3 regions of the Desulforhopalus glucosivorans genome follow, and region 3 is predicted to be linked to each of the others. Evidence: riboswitches for the same ligand, from Rfam matches in the RefSeq annotation. Region 3 holds a riboswitch; each other region holds the start of a gene.
What was found. A riboswitch is a leader RNA that binds a small molecule or an ion and turns the genes downstream of it on or off. The one in region 3 is predicted to bind thiamine pyrophosphate.
Positions count from the first base shown of each region.

Region 1: it holds a riboswitch for thiamine pyrophosphate, as region 3 does, so the genes downstream of both, ACX6CI_RS04370 (thiamine ABC transporter substrate-binding protein) here and thiS (sulfur carrier protein ThiS) in region 3, are expected to answer to the same signal.
Region 2: it holds a riboswitch for thiamine pyrophosphate, as region 3 does, so the genes downstream of both, thiC (phosphomethylpyrimidine synthase ThiC) here and thiS (sulfur carrier protein ThiS) in region 3, are expected to answer to the same signal.

Region 1 is NZ_AP044854.1:1,005,367-1,010,824, reverse strand. It holds gene rlmD (23S rRNA (uracil(1939)-C(5))-methyltransferase RlmD) at 176-1,510, shown strand; TPP riboswitch at 1,579-1,684, shown strand; gene ACX6CI_RS04370 (thiamine ABC transporter substrate-binding protein) at 1,775-2,818, shown strand; gene ACX6CI_RS04365 (ABC transporter permease) at 2,852-4,525, shown strand; gene ACX6CI_RS04360 (ABC transporter ATP-binding protein) at 4,528-5,458, shown strand, end outside.
Region 2 is NZ_AP044854.1:3,238,596-3,244,053, forward strand. It holds gene ACX6CI_RS14025 (IS91 family transposase) at 1-1,007, shown strand, start outside; TPP riboswitch at 1,550-1,651, shown strand; gene thiC (phosphomethylpyrimidine synthase ThiC) at 1,705-3,006, shown strand; gene rarD (EamA family transporter RarD) at 3,063-3,965, opposite strand; gene ACX6CI_RS14040 (molybdopterin-containing oxidoreductase family protein) at 4,007-5,458, opposite strand, start outside.
Region 3 is NZ_AP044854.1:160,658-166,115, forward strand. It holds gene ACX6CI_RS00710 (OmpP1/FadL family transporter) at 1-946, opposite strand, end outside; gene ACX6CI_RS00715 (PaaI family thioesterase) at 1,374-1,766, opposite strand; gene ACX6CI_RS00720 (RNase H family protein) at 1,908-2,393, opposite strand; TPP riboswitch at 2,547-2,642, shown strand; gene thiS (sulfur carrier protein ThiS) at 2,726-2,923, shown strand; gene ACX6CI_RS00730 (HisA/HisF-related TIM barrel protein) at 2,928-3,701, shown strand; gene thiH (2-iminoacetate synthase ThiH) at 3,859-4,968, shown strand; gene thiF (sulfur carrier protein ThiS adenylyltransferase ThiF) at 4,965-5,458, shown strand, end outside.

The sequences.
Region 1 (5,458 bases), 840 kb from region 3:
CTATTCCCAACAAACGGGGAAATAAACCAGTATAAATAGTACAAAGATCTCTCTTAACGTACTTTGGGGTGGCTGTTCTAAGCCCCTGAGTTCAATGTACTCTTCAGATTTCCTGTTTTGTATTGCAGGATTTTTTAAAGTAAAATACCAAATATTAGCTCAAAACCGGATAAAAATGCACAAGGAAACTGTCACCATAAAAAAAATCGTCAACGGCGGTTTCGGCCTCGGTCACCTTCCTTCAAAACAGGTCGTCCTGGTACAATTTTCCCTGCCCGGCGAAAATATAATTGTAACCACTCAGGAAATTAAAAAAAACTATCTTTTTGGCAAAGCCGCTCAAATAGAAAACAAACACCCTGCCAGAATCACCCCTCCATGTCAATACTACGGTCGTTGTGGGGGGTGCAACCTTCAACACTGCAACTACGATGCGCAAACCACTTTTAAAAGAGACATTGTGGTCGATCTGCTTCTCCGCCAGGATGTTCTTACTCTAGGCGCACTTAAAGATACAGTTCGAGAGGTTATACCTGCACCGTCTCCATTCAACTATCGCCAAAGAATCAGATTGCAAGTCGGGGATAATGAAACCCTGGGCTTCAACCGCTTTCGCTCCAATGACATTGTTGAAGTTGACAAGTGTCTTCTTGCAGAGCCTTCTATAAATTTAAGCCTCACTGCTCTACGAAAAAGTGAGCCCGCTATGGAATTGCTTGAACTCTCAACCGAGCTTGAATTACAGCAAAACCCAACAACTGATGCAGTCTCCTGTATTTTCCACTTCAAAAGAAAGCCTCGCCCCGCTGACCGTAAACGAGCCCAGAAAATGTGTAGTGAAATTTCTTCAATTGACCGCATTTTTTTTAAGGGAGAGGATTTTCCCATGGTTGGTCCAGTTGGAGCGGAGACATCTGAATCAAACAAGATGCTGAACCTCCACTACCAAAAGTTGCAGGGTATAGAGGAGTCATTACAGCTTGGATGGGAGGTCGGCGGCTTCTGCCAGGTCAATCTGGCCCAAAACAAGCGGATGATCGAAACCGTTATTGACTTTTGTGCTCTTAATAGCAGCGACACAGTTCTCGATCTATATTGCGGCATGGGAAATTTTGCAATCCCGCTTAGCTCTCTTGCCGCCAGTGTCCATGGTATCGAAGGTCAGGGCGCATCGATTCGATGTGCAAAAGAAAATAGCGCATCCGCAGGGAGAACAAACACCATATTTACCAAACAACCTGTTCACAAAGGTTGCGATCAGCTCATTGCAGAAAGCGCTACATTTGACTGCGTAATAATTGACCCTCCCAGGCAAGGCGCACCCGAGCTTGCACAGCAGCTCAGTAAGCTATGCAAGAAAACACTCGTCTATATTTCCTGTGACCCGGCAACCCTATGCCGTGACCTTAAAGAACTCACCAGTAAAGGATTTACAATACAAAAAATACAACCCATTGATATGTTTCCCCAAACCCATCATATTGAGACGGTCGTTGTACTGAAAAAATAACCATCATCCGATAGTTGTTTCATTTCCTTTTAACCTGCTTGCAATGGTCCATTATTTACCCTATGTTGTAACTCTGATACGGGAGCCTCATACATTGGGCTGAGAGGGGTGTTACAACCCGACCGTTTAACCTGATCCGGATAATGCCGGCGGAGGGATCTGTCTGAATGAGGCCGCCTCCATAACTGGAGTCGGCTTTTTAATTTTGCAAGCATTCACATCCAACGAATCAACAAGCGACGACTTTAACCCCAGGAGATCTTAATGAATCATATATATCACAGCTTTGGGATTGCGATATTAGCGATCACCCTCTTGTTCTCTCCTGCGGTGCAGGCAGAAGAAAGCCTTACCGTAATGACCCATGACAGTTTTGATGTCAGTAAAGAACTCATTGCCACCTTTGAAAAAGAAAACGGCGTGAAGGTTCGCTTTTTAAAATCCGGGGATGCAGGGGCTGCTCTTATCCAGGCTATTCTTTCAAAAAACAACCCCCTTGCTGATCTGTTTTTTGGTGTGGATAACAGCTTTTTATCCCGGGCACTCACTGCAGACATTTTTCAACAATACAACTCCCCTCTTCTTGCCAAGATCCCGGAAAGCCTGAGACTCGACAAGGAAAATCGTCTTCTTCCTGTGGACTATGGTGATGTATGTCTTAACTACGACAAGGCCTGGTTTAGAGAAAAAGCACTCGCCCCACCTGCAGGTCTTTCTGATCTTATTAAACCTGAGTACAAAGGACTCACCGTGGTTGAGAACCCCGCCACTTCCTCCCCCGGTATGGCATTTTTACTTGCCACCATCGGTTATTTTGGCGAAGAAAAATATCTGGATTTCTGGACAAAAATGCGGGCAAATGATGTCCTCGTTGCAGGTGGCTGGGAAGATGCCTACTTTGGTCATTTCACCGCCGCCTCAAAAGGAGATCGTCCCATCGTTGTAAGCTACGCAAGCTCCCCTCCTGCAGCTGTCTACTATTCCGAAAAACCACTGACTGAAGCGCCAACTGCAGCTGTCGTAAGTGATGGATCAGCTTTTCGCCAGATTGAATTTGTTGGTATCTTAAAGGGAAGCAAAAACGTAACTCTGGCTGAAAAATTCGTCGACTTTATGTTAAGTGTCCCCTTACAAGAAGACATCCCCTTAAAAATGTTTGTATTTCCAAGTAATGCAGACGCTCAATTGCCAGAAGTCTTTGTAAAACATGCGGTGGTCGCTGAAAAACCTGCCATGGTTGATCCTGCACGAATTGAATCAATGCGTGACAGCTGGATCGACGCCTGGACAACTGCAGTACTGAGATAAAGATAAGCTCATCCAAATAGGGGAGAACGGGACATGATATTTTCCAGAAAACCTGTCATGCTATTACTGTTCTCCCTGCCCATGTTGTTTTTAATCGTCTTTTACTGTTACCCGCTGCTTAAGATAATCACCTACAGTTTTTTCCCACTAGATACAGAGAAGTTAGGCAGATTATTCACAACTCCTACCTACGGCAAGATTCTCTGGTTCACAATCTGGCAGGCCGGACTTTCAACCGTTATCACACTGGTTCTAGCCATACCAGGTGCCTATGTTTTTGCCAAATTCCGTTTCCCCGGCAAAGACCTCCTTACAGCACTTATGACAGTTCCCTTCGTTCTGCCAACGGTTGTTACTGCTGCTGCTTTCAGGGCACTGCTTGGGCAGAATGGTCTCATCAATGACGTTCTTATCTCAACCTTTAATCTCGACAGTGCTCCAATAGATATAGAACAGACTGTTACTTTTTTCCTCATCGCCCACGTATTTTACAACTACACAATGGTCGTACGTATTGTTTCCAGTTTCTGGAGTTCACTCGATCCGAGTATAGTAACAGCTGCCAGGATGCTTGGAGCATCCCCGTGGACTGCTTTTTACAAAATCACCCTGCCCCTGCTCCTGCCTGCAATAGGGTCTGCCAGCCTCCTTGTCTTTATCTTCTGTTTTACCAGTTTTGGAGTTGTGCTTATTCTCGGTGGACCGGGATACGCAACACTAGAAGTTGAAATTTACAGGCAGGCGGTACAACTCTTTAACCTGCCCATGGCTGCAGCCCTATCGCTTATTCAGATCTGTTTTAATTTTTTGCTGATGTGGCTCCATGCAAGGCTCAGTAAACATGCTAAGGTCTCCTTTTTCTCAGGCACGAGCGAGGCCACCCTTAGTGATGTAAAATCGAATTGCCAAAAACTTGGCGTTGGTTGTAACATTGGTTTTATGGTGGCCTTACTCATTCTTCCCCTGGGCGCACTCGTTATAAGTTCTCTATTTGGTGAAGATGGTTTTACCCTCAGCTACTATAGACAGCTTTTCTCAGGAGAATCGGATTCACTTTTTTATGTTGAACCAATTTCTTCGGTCGCAAACTCCATTGGTTTTGCCCTGACGGCCATGGTCTTTTCTCTACTTTTAGGAATAAGTTCAGCTGTATTTCTTGCAGGCGGCTCAAAACGCCGAACCAACCTCTGGGATGCCATTATTATGCTCCCTCTTGCAACATCGGCTGTAACTCTGGGTTTCGGGTATATCATCACACTAAATCAACCCCCACTTAACCTACGAGACACACTCATCATTGTACCTATTGCCCATACTCTTGTTGCATTCCCCTTTGTTGTTCGCTGCGTGTTACCAAGCCTTAGACAAATACCAAATAACTTACGGGAGGCTGCCTGTTTACTGGGAGCATCCCCTTTTACCATTTGGAGACTCATCGATTTCCCTCTCATAAGACGTGCGATACTCGTGGGAGCCATTTTCGCCTTTTCAATCAGCATGGGGGAATTTGGTGCTTCAGCATTTCTAACCCGTCCTCACACTCCGACAATGCCTGTTGCCATCTTCAGGTTTCTCAGCCAACCTGGTGACATGAACTACGGTCAGGCAATGGCTATGAGCACTATTCTTATGCTTGTTACCTGCTCCAGCTTCTGGATTATCGGTAAGTTCTCACCTTCTGAAGATATAGCCCAAAAAAGACATTAATAATGATCAATAACCAAACGAAAGGACCAATACTCTCTGTTAATAGCATTTCAAACAGCTACGATGGTCAATCACTACTTAAAGACGTGTCATTTCAACTTGAAAAGGGAGAGATTCTCTGCCTGCTCGGCCCATCGGGCTCTGGTAAAACGACCCTGTTACGCCTTATTGCCGGGCTTGAAGCAGAGTATAGCGGCACTATACTATTTAAGGGCAATAACATAGAGAGTAAGCCTCCCCACAAACGTGGCTTTGGCTTGATGTTTCAGGAGTACGCCCTCTTTCCCCATAAAAATGTAGAGGATAACATTGGATTCGGCCTTGAGATGCAGGGGCTAGATTCGGAGGAAAAGCGTAAGCAAGTAGAAAAAATGCTTCAACTCGTTGGCCTGTCAGGTTTTGGTAAGCGTCGAATTAACGAACTCTCTGGAGGAGAGCAACAGAGGGTGGCCCTTGCAAGAAGCCTTGCCCCTGAGCCGCAACTCCTTCTTCTTGACGAACCCTTAGGCTCCCTTGACCGCACCCTCCGTGATAGACTGACTGTGGAAATCAGGTCCATCTTAAAAGCACTCAATGTCACAGCCATTTTCGTAACCCATGATCAAAATGAGGCCTTTGGAGTTTCCGACAAAATAGCAATTTTAAAAGATGGTTGCCTCCAACAATTTGCCGCACCTGAAGAAATCTATCGACATCCCATAAATAGTACAGTTGCACGATTCTTAGGCTTTACAAACCTCTTTGATCTATCTATAGATCAAAGAACAAACATAATCGAGAGTCCTTTTGGCCCTATTGCAACAAATATAGGTCCTATTACAACATCCCGCGATCAGGTATTACTCCTGCGACCTGAAGGTGCATCATTACGTAAACCTGGCCTTAAAAATCTGGAGGGTAAACTCATCATACAGGGAACAGTAAAAGACAAGC
Region 2 (5,458 bases), 2.5 Mb from region 3:
TTGCCAAGTACGGTGATTCCCTTTTACTTAGCCAACGTAAGGCATTGCATGCTATTTGCCGTTGCCGAACACCAGCATCAGGTGAGGTGTATGTCCAATGCTCTGAATGTAATCATACAGAATGGCGACCGTTATCATGTGGTAACAGGAACTGTCCAAAATGTCAGAATCATCAAGCAAGCCAGTGGATCGACAAACAACAGGAAAAGCTCTTACCGGTACCGTATTTTATGGCAACATTCACGTTGCCTTGCGAGCTTAGAAAGTTGGCATGGAGGAATCAAAAAACAGTCTATTCACTGTTCTTCAAGTGTGTTGCATCCACCCTGAAAGACTTCGGGCTTAATCAGAAAAATCTGGGGGCTGAAATTGGCATGACGATGGTCATGCACACAAACAACAGGAAACTCGACTACCATCCGCATATTCATGCGGTGATCCCAGGAGGAGGAATAGACAAACGCCATCGCTTCTGGAAAAAGGCCAAGGGAGAATACCTGTTCAATTCATTCTCTCTGGCCAAGGTCTTTCGTGCCCGCTGCATCGCAGAACTGGAAGAGACCGGCTTTTCTCTCCCTCCTATCAAACCAAAAAAATGGTTTGTGGACTGCCGACATGTCGGTAAGGGAGCGACTATATTGAAATACTTATCCCGGTATCTATATCGTGGTGTTCTCGGTGAAAAGAACATTGTTGCCAATAAAAACGGGAACGTCACTTTTAAGTACGTTGAAAGTAAATCTGGAGATACCTGCTTCAGAACCTTGCGAGGTGAGGACTTCCTCAAACTCTTGTTACAACATGTACTCCCAAAAGGGTTCAGGCGAGTGCGGGATTATGGATTTCTTCATGGCAATGCGAAGAAGTGGCGCGGATTAATCCAGCTTATCTTGTATGTCAAAATCGCATTCCCTAAACCACGAGTAAGGCCGACTTTCAAATGTTCAAGTTGTCGGTCCCCAATGTTCGTTGTTGGGTTTAGGTCACATTTTGAGGGCCCGGGATAAACAACCCTTGAGGCACCGGCCACCATCCTTTTACAGGGAGGTTGAAGTCTTTATGAGATAAACGCTTTTTCAAACCCTCAAGGGTAACAGGTAAGTTGCGTCCTTAGAAAAGTGAAGACAATCCAAATTCACTCCTACCACCTCTCGTTCCAGAATATATTTCCTTATTACTATACCGGGCTTGTCCAACAACGGATAAGATAGTGGTTCGTTCCTCACACTATCTATCCTTAATCGTTAGGCAGGCTGCAAGAAATCACGGCGGTATACGTAACAAAAGCCTCTCTGCTAAAGTAAACATATTTTCACCACAACCTAACTAACAAAAACACTCCCTGACTAAACGACAAACCCTATAATTCATCCCACATGATTGACTAAACTTTAATCCTGAGTTCCTTGTTTTTATGACAAAAACCCAAATTACATCACCAATGCCTCAGCAACGCCCGTCCTCCCTTTTATGATCATTGTAGAAAATATTTAGTTATTCACCTTTTGTTTGACCTTTTCACCTCCCTTATGTAGTTTAGGCTTCGATTTATGAAGCCTGGGGGAGTCCACGGACTGAGAGCTCAATCACGAGCGACCCTTTGAACCTGATCCGGTTGATACCGGCGTAGGGAAAGGATTAATTGGGTCTGCTGTACACTTCTCAAGATTCCGATCCCTATCTACACCCACAAGGAGATCGATTTTGATGAAGACTCAAATGGAATTTGCCCGCGAAGGAATAATAACCGATAAAATGCAACAGGCAGCCGATGATGCCTGCATACCTGCCTCGGAATTGCGTGATAAGATAGCGAAGGGAACTGCAATAGTCTGTCATAACAACCGTCACAAAGGCGGTACACCACTGGCTGTAGGCGAGGGAATTAAAACCCGTGTAAATGCCAACATTGGCACCAGTAAGGATGACACCAGTATCGACAACGAGCTTGCCAAGGCAAAGGTAGCTGTTGCTGCCGGTGCCGACGCCTTGATGGACCTCTCCACCGGTGGCCCCATCGACGAGATACGTGCTGCAATCATTAAAGAGACAAGTATTTGTATCGGCTCTGTACCTTTGTACCAGGCTGCCTGCGATACCGTTATCAAAAAAGGTAAGGCCATTGTCGATATGACCGTGGACGAAATTTTTGATGGGGTTAAAAAGCACCTCGACGATGGTGTTGATTTTATAACAGTTCACTGTGGTGTAACCCGCAGGACTCTAGAGATAATGGATCAGGAAGGCCGACTGATGGAGGTTGTTTCAAGGGGCGGGAGTTTTACCTGTGCCTGGATGGAGCATAACAATGCCGAAAATCCACTCTATGAATATTATGACAGGTTACTGGACCTGGTAAAGCCTTATGATGCAACACTCTCCCTTGGTGATGGATTTCGCCCAGGCGCCATAGCCGATGCCACAGACCGTGCTCAGATTCACGAATTGTCAACCCTTGGAGAATTGACCCAGCGGGCATGGGCCAAGGGAATACAGGTGATGATTGAAGGCCCGGGCCATGTTCCCCTTGACCAGATCCAGACCAACATGCAGCTGCAAAAAAGCTTATGTCACGGGGCACCGTTTTACGTCCTGGGGCCGTTGGTCACCGACATTGCCCCGGGTTACGACCACATTACCAGCGCCATTGGGGGTGCTATTGCCGCAAGCTCTGGGGCAGACTTTCTCTGCTATGTTACGCCAAGTGAACACCTCTGTTTACCCAATGCCCAGGATGTACATGAGGGTGTAATGGCCACCAGAATTGCAGCACATGCAGCCGACATCGTCAAAAAAATCCCCGGTGCAGCGGAGAGGGATTTCGCCATATCAAAGGCGCGTAAAGATCTCGACTGGGAAAAACAGTATGAGCTCGCCCTTGATCCTGCCCTTGCCCGAAAACGAAGAGGTGCAACAGAAGAAGCGGCCGATGTTCATGGAGCCTGCACCATGTGCGGAGAGCTTTGTGCCTATAAGGTTATGAACCAAAGAAAAGAAGCGGCGTAGGATACTAACGACATGGGCTACCTATTACAGGGAGCCCATGTCGTATGGCGAATTACTTATACCGCCGTTGCAAGCACCCGTCTTTTTTCCCTATAGCGCCTCAAAAGGTTCTCAATCACAAAGAGTATTAAGCCTCCCCAGACCATGGAAAAACCGATAAATCGTGCCTGGGGAAACTCCTCACCATAGATAAAAACCCCAAGGATTAGATTTATACTTGGTGCAAGGTACTGCATGAGGCCAACGGTTGAAAGGGGTATCCTTTTAGCGGCATAGCCAAATAAGAGAAGTGGCACGGTGGTGACCACGCCCGCTCCTATAAGCAGTAAAGATTCTGAGACCTGGACATGACCAAAGGCACCCTCCCCATGAAAGGCAAGCCACCCCAGTACCAGTGCTGCAGGAATAAAGAGTATCCCGGTTTCAAGGCAAAGAGCATCAAGTGCCCCCAGCTTACTTTTCTTATGGAGCAGCCCATAGGTTGCAAAACTAAAGGCGAGCACCAATGCAATCCATGGGAACTTCCCATAGTATATAGTGAGATAGAGTACCCCCAGAAAAGCGAATAACAGGGCAAGCCACTGCAGAGGCCGCATCCGTTCGCCAAAAAAGATCATTCCAAAGAGCACATTTAAAAGGGGATTAATAAAATAACCAAGACTCGCTTCCACAATGAAACCGGCATTAACCGCCCAAATATACAGGAGCCAGTTCACACCTAACAAAAGACCCGTGATGGTGTAGGTAATACAATTTTTTCGGTCTCGCAGACCTTCACGGAAGACCTTCATACCACCTGTTACCATGACAAGTCCCAAGGTCACCAACAGTGACCAGAACATACGGTGACAGAGGATTTCATAGGCTGGGACATTTTCCAGCGCCTTCCAATAGGCGGGTAATACTCCCCAAAGTACAAAAGCACCCGCAGCTGCGACAATTCCATTCACATTATTCATTTAATTTTCAAAGATTTTCGCCTGCTTTGCTCATATTAAGTTCAGGGTACTATCAAGGTCACTCTACTTTCATGGAAGGTAGCGCCCCCACCCATATCGGTTACTTTCTGGGAGGTGAGATCATTAATCCCACCTGCGCGGGCACCTGATTCATCGTCCTCTCCCCAGAATAGTCCTTCAGCCACAACAACACCTTTTTGGGTATCGTCGGTTACCCTTGCCTTTCTTCTGGAACGTCCCCGGTTATTAACGATAACAACAATAGTACCATCAGTCACATTAAAGCGCTTAGCATCAAAGGGGTGCACCAGAACTGTTCCCAGTTCTCCACTATACCGCTCTCCAAAGGTACTGTTGAGTAGATCCGGGTGGGGCGGTGTTATGAGGTGTAGGGGAAAACGAGCAAGCAGGTCAGGATCCACGGACTCGCCCGCTGGAAGTACACAGGCTGTAACTGGATCACTACTTCCATCAATTACCGAAAAGGGAATTTTCTCTGACTCGCCTTTTAACACATCACCACTGGCTGAACTTCTGGTGGAATGAACCAGTGCTCCACCCATAATCTCATCCACAGAAATACCTTCTGGAATACCTGACATTGATCCAACATACTTTCTCACTCTCTCTTCACAGGATTCTTTAAATACAGGATCATCAAAACCGCACTTTGCAGCCAGGGCCTGAAAGAAATCGAAGTTACTCCTGGCCTCACCCATTGGCGGGATAACCGGCCGCACAACCCCCATGTAAAAATGACCGTAGCCAGTGTAAACATCCATGTTTTCAAGAAAGGTAGTGGCCGGCAGCACAAGATCTGCGTAGCGGGCGGTGGGCGTCATTACCTGCTCATGTACCACGGTAAAAAGGTCTTCTCTTGCCAGGCCAAAACGGACAGTGCTACTGTCGGGATTTACCGTTGCCGGATTACTATTGTAAACAATAAGGGCCTTAACGGGGTCTTCCAAACCGGTCAGAGCATAGCCCAGATGAATCATATTAATGGTCCGGCCAGGCTCATTTCTGATTGAATCCTTTGTCAAAATATCCCTATCACCGCTAAACGCCCTGGAGCTGAGAAGAACACCTCGTCCGGTGCCTCCCATAAAAAGTCCAAGGGCTGCACTCAGAGAGGTTATGGAGCGTATACTCATCGCCCCCCTGCTGTTTCTTGATATTCCAATACCAATACGCACAAAGGTCTCTTTACAACCGGCCATCTGTCTTGCAAGGGACGTAATTGTAGCTTCATCAACACCGCTATCGTCAGCAAAGTCAGATAATTGCACATCCTGAACATAGGATTTAATGTCTTCAAAACCTGTGGTCTTTCGCGCTATAAAGCTGTGGTCGATGGAGTCGTCTTCTATGATGACCTTCAACATCCCCAGGGCAAGTGCACTATCCCCGCCAACCCTTACCTGAATATAGCTATCAGCAGACTGAGCAGTCTGATTGCGGTACGGATCAATAACAATGACCTTGGCCCCATT
Region 3 (5,458 bases):
CGGCGATGGGGGCTTCACTTGTAACCGAAAGCTTCTCGTAACATGAATATTGTTCGAGCCTTGTGGCAACTTCAAAGACCCACTTGGGGGAAGGTTTGTATGCCACACCCAAAAAGAGTTGACCAGGAAGGTTGAGTTCTGACTCAGCACCAGTATCAGGGAAGAGGCTGGTTAATAAAGGGCTACTTACGGGCAGAGAAAAACTGACGTCGCCATCAAGCTCAACATCCACTGGACTCCTGTAGGAAGCACCTATTGACCAGCGTTCTGTTGGTGAATAGGTCGCACCGATATTCCAGCCATATCCTGTACCGTCCGCTTCAAAACTCTGCTTTCCGTCTGGCAGACCGACGCTTTGCAGTGGAACCATTTGCTGGAGCGACGCCTCCGTGTAAATAACTCTAAATCCAGTCGCAATTGCAAACTGATCACTGAATTTAAAGCCAAGAGAGGGGTTGATATCCCATGTCACCAACTCAGATTCAGTTGTAATATATTTGAAGACTGTATCGTTGTCGAAATCACTGCCGAGACCAAAACTGTTATTGACGGTAAAACCTAATGAGATGGTGTCTGTTGTCCTGTATGTGGCGGCAAAATGGACAGGAGAGTATATTTTAGAATTTGATTCGTAGGTTTCACCCGTAACGGAGGAATCAAGTGTTTTTTCAGGGCTAAGCAGGGAAAATCCGCCCTCTAGATTGAGGCCTTCAAACTCAAGTTGATGGACCGGATTGTAGTATATCGATGAGATACCTTCCGCATGGCCAATAGTTGCGTTACCAACACCTACGGGGCCCGCACCTTGGGTGAAGTTTGAAAATCCCGCCCCATAACTTGTGCTGCCAATGAAAAGGCAGGTAAGGGTGAGGAGTGCTGTCTTTTTGTTTGTTCGCCTACATTGAGGTGGAGTTTCGCAGGTAGTAAAAGGTTGGAGATTTTTCATAGGTATCAGATGTGAAATGTTTTTATGAACTGTTTCGTCGGAAATGTCTTGTCGCTTTACGGAGTTGATTTTACAGCTAGTTTCAACAACAAAACAGAGAATCTATCTGAATGAGAATGGAATTTCAACTAAAGAAATATTGATTTTGCATGGGGAAAACTTCATTCCTCCCAAAGTGTTCACCATGATAACGGTGGGCTACTTGGATGTGTTCATCATAATTACAGTTGGAACAACTGTTACCAGGGGCGGGCCCGTTTTCTCATGGAGATAGAATAACTCAGCCTCATTCTCAGGCCTGTTAATCCATGCTGGATAACGTGGTGAGATAAGCCAGGTATGGCTATTCTTTTTATATATTGTGGGACGATTTTGATATTAATTCGTGGCAGATGCTTGCTGAGTAAAGACGGCTGTGAAGACTATGTTACAGGACTTTCCAAATCCCTTCAGCAGTTGCAATGAGCCGTTCACCACAGCGTAATTCGCCCTGCATGAAGACTATGGATCGTGTTTTTCTAAGGACTTTGGCTTTACCAAAGAGTAGATCCCCAGGTTTTGATGCAGAGATAAATTTGACGTCAAAGGAAATTGTTGCAGCTCTTCCACCCTCACCAAGTACTCGATGAACAGCTGTTCCCATTCCAGAGTCCATCAGGCTCATGATAAAGCCGCCATGGGTAATACCACCTGGGTTCAAGTGAATGTCTTGTACCATGGTTCTGAATTCGTAGGCAGTTTTAGAAATTGTTCTGAACTCCAGACCGCCGTTGTGTTTCATAAAGCCAACAAGGCTTATTTGTTGAAATGTGTCGTTCATATTTTTGTGGTGATTGTATTGTATATAGTGGAGAATCTCTTACAATCCGGCTGATGATACTTGTATCAGTATTTTTCGATAACCTCAAGGAGGTCAAGACATGATATGGGACTTATATTGCCATTATTTCACTTTGCGGGACTATACAAAAAACTCTGGGTTGGGCTTGGTGGAGTAGTTACGTAGAGCATTGCGGGATGCACGGTCAACCAGGGAGAAAATCAGCTCAATCTTGCTCTTGTTTTTGGCTGGTGCATGGCCTCTTACCTGGTTAAAAGTAAGATCCAAATTATCAGTATATTGGAAAAATTGCTTATAGAGTTCATGGTTGTTCAGTAGTTTTCCGGTTTTTGCGTAGTAGTGGTTTGCTTCCAGTCTTTTTCTTCGCGCGTTCAGTCTGACAATATTTTGGGAATCTGTATATGAGATGATCTCAGTTGCGGATATTTCTGATAAGGCCCATAACAGTGTCTGTAGTTCCAATTTTGTGGAAGAGGTGTCAGCAAATTGTTTAATTTTTATCTGGTCAGTTTGTGGTTCGCCGTCTTCAGGTAATACCAGATATGCCCCATAACCAATCTTTAATTTTGTATTCACACTTCCATCTGTAAAAAGCGATATTTTCATACTACTCCAAAATTCAAGGTGTGAGGTTTAAAAGCGTGAAGTGTGTTTTTTTTGTTAGAGACATGTTTATACTCTGAGCGCTGTGTGAAAACGAATGGGCATCTTCTAGAATATACACGTATTGCAAATTTTACAGGAGACTGTTACATACATAGTCATCGCTAGGGGTGCTTCTTGCTGAGAGGAAAAATCCAACCCTTGGAACCTGATCCGACTAATATCGGCGAAGGAAAGCGGCGTTATAAAAATCATCGTATCTGATCTATATATAATGATAAAGCCGCTTTTCCAGTAATTAGGAAGGCGGCTTTTTTTATTGTAATGGAGGATAAATGAACATTCGTGTTAATGGCAAGGTTGAAACTGTTGACCCGTGCACCATCGCTGAACTTGTGAAGGCAAAGGGCTTGGCCGCCCAGTCACTTGTGGTGGAACATAATCGTGAAATTGTAAAACAAGCGCAGTGGACAGAGGTGTCTCTTCAAGAAGATGACCAACTGGAATTGCTCAGTTTTGTAGGAGGAGGTTGAGAAGATGCAGGATACAAAATTAGTTCTTGGAGGGGTGGAATTTGATAGTCGCCTACTCACCGGAACCGGAAAGTTCAGTTCAAACAGTCAGATCCCTGCTATGCTTGAGGCAAGTGGCTCAGGGATGATCACAGTGGCACTTCGTCGTATCGATCTCTCTTCGCCTGTTGAAAATATTCTCGAATTCATACCAAAGCATGTGACCTTATTACCCAATACGTCAGGGGCGCGTACAGCGGATGAGGCTGTACGGGTAGCTCGTATTGCAAGGGAAGCCGGCTGCGGGAAGTTTATTAAGATAGAGGTTATCACAGATATGAAGTACCTGATGCCGGACAATATTGAAACCTTGAAGGCCACCGAGATTTTGGCAAAAGAGGATTTTATTGTTCTTCCCTATGTGATGCCAGATCTTCCTCTTGCAAAACGTCTGGAGGGAGCAGGTGCTGCTGCTGTAATGCCCCTTGGATCGCCTATTGGTACGAATCGAGGTCTGGAAACAAAATCGATGATTGCCCAGCTCATTGAAAACTGTAGTCTGCCTATTGTCGTCGATGCAGGAATTGGCAGGCCTTCCCAGGCAGCAGAGGCCATGGAAATGGGTGCGGATGCAGTGCTTGTGAATACTGCAATTGCCACTGCTCAGGACCCGGAAGCTATGGGACGTGCCTTTGGCCTTGCTGTTCAGGCTGGTAGAATGGCATATCTTGCTGAGATTGCAGGTGAGAGTCACTTAGCCAAGGCGTCATCTCCGTTAACAGGCTTTTTAGCACCTTAGAAATTCAATTCTTGTTTTTTATGATTGAATTTTGTGAAGGTACGTATCCAGGCTTATTTTCCCGTTCACCGGGGTTAGATTGATTTTTTATGTGAAAAGTATCCGGAGCGTCTAAGGTCTAATTCTCGAATGTAAGTACTATACCTGAGGAATTGCTGTGTCATTTTATAATATTGTTAAAGAGTATGAGGACTTCGATTTTCAGTCGTTTTTCGCATCGGTGCAAAATGCTGATATTGAGCGGATCCTGGCCAAAGAGAAATTAACAAACCTCGATTTTCTCATGCTGCTGAGTGAAAAGGCGGCGGATTATCTTGAGCCAATGGCTGCTAAAGCTCAGAAGTTGACTATTCAGTATTTTGGTCGAACAATTCAAATGTTCATTCCACTCTATATCTCAAACTACTGTTCAAATGAGTGTACTTACTGTGGCTTCAACTTGAAGAATAAGATAAAGAGAAGAAAGCTGACCATTGAAGAAATCGAGGTGGAGGCCCGTGAAATTGCCAAGACCGGTATTCAGCATCTGTTGCTCCTCACAGGTGAGGCAAAAGAGGTGACTCCGACGGCCTATCTGGTGGAGGCGGTTCGCTGCCTGAAAAAATATTTCGCCTCGGTATCCATTGAGATATTTCCAATGGATGAGCCGGATTATCGGCAGCTTAAAGAAGCAGGCGCTGACGGTCTTACTCTCTATCAAGAGGTGTATGATCAAAAAATGTATAAAAGCGTTCACCTCGCAGGTCAGAAAAGTAACTATGAATATCGCATTAATGGGCCGGAACGAGGAGCAAAGGCGGGGTTTCGGGTGGTTAATTTAGGGAGCCTCCTGGGGCTTGGTGAGATGAGGAGTGAGGCGTTTTTCACAGGGCTCCATGGGCGCTATCTTGACGATAACTATCTTGAAACTGAGGTCGCTTTTTCCTTACCCAGGTTTAATCCAGCTGAAGGTGACTTTAGTCCTGAGAACTGTGTTGATGACAAAACCTTTGTACAGTTTCTCTGTGCCTTTCGTCTATTTATGCCAAGGGCTGGTATTTCTGTATCAACGCGGGAGTCTGCTGCCTTTCGGGATAATCTCATCCCTCTTGGCGTCACCCGTTTTTCAGCAGGATCATGTACTGGGGTAGGCGGCTATGTGGACGAAGATCAGTCTTCGACACCGCAGTTTGAAATAACCGATGAGCGCAGCGTCGAAGAAGTCGCTGATGCTATTGTTAAACATGGATATCAACCGGTGTATAAAGATTGGGATCTCATCGCATGAGGGTCGGGATAGCAGGTGTTGGCGGAATTGGCTCAAATGTGGCTGTAAACCTTGTTCGCAGTGGTGTCACAAAGTTTACCATTGCCGATTTTGATACTGTGGAGCGTTCCAACCTTAATCGACAATTTTATTTTGAAGATCAGATAGGTGAGCCCAAGGTTGCCATGCTCATGGAGAACCTGCTTCGTATCAATCCCAGTGTTGATATCAAGGTGTTTCCTGAGCGTTTGGACAATTTCAACATTGTTGATGTTTTCAGTGATTGTTCCTTAATAGTAGAGGGCTTTGACGGTAGTGGTGACAAGAAAATGTTGTTGGAATTATTTGCAGGCGACAGTCGTACCATTGTTTCAGCAAGTGGTATTGCCGGGAGCTGCGTGGATAATCTTACAAGCCGCAGGTTAGGGAATAGTTGGATCGTTGGCGATTTTGTAAGCGATTGCAATGATGCCAAACTGTATGCCCATAAAGTCATTGCCGTAGCAGCGAT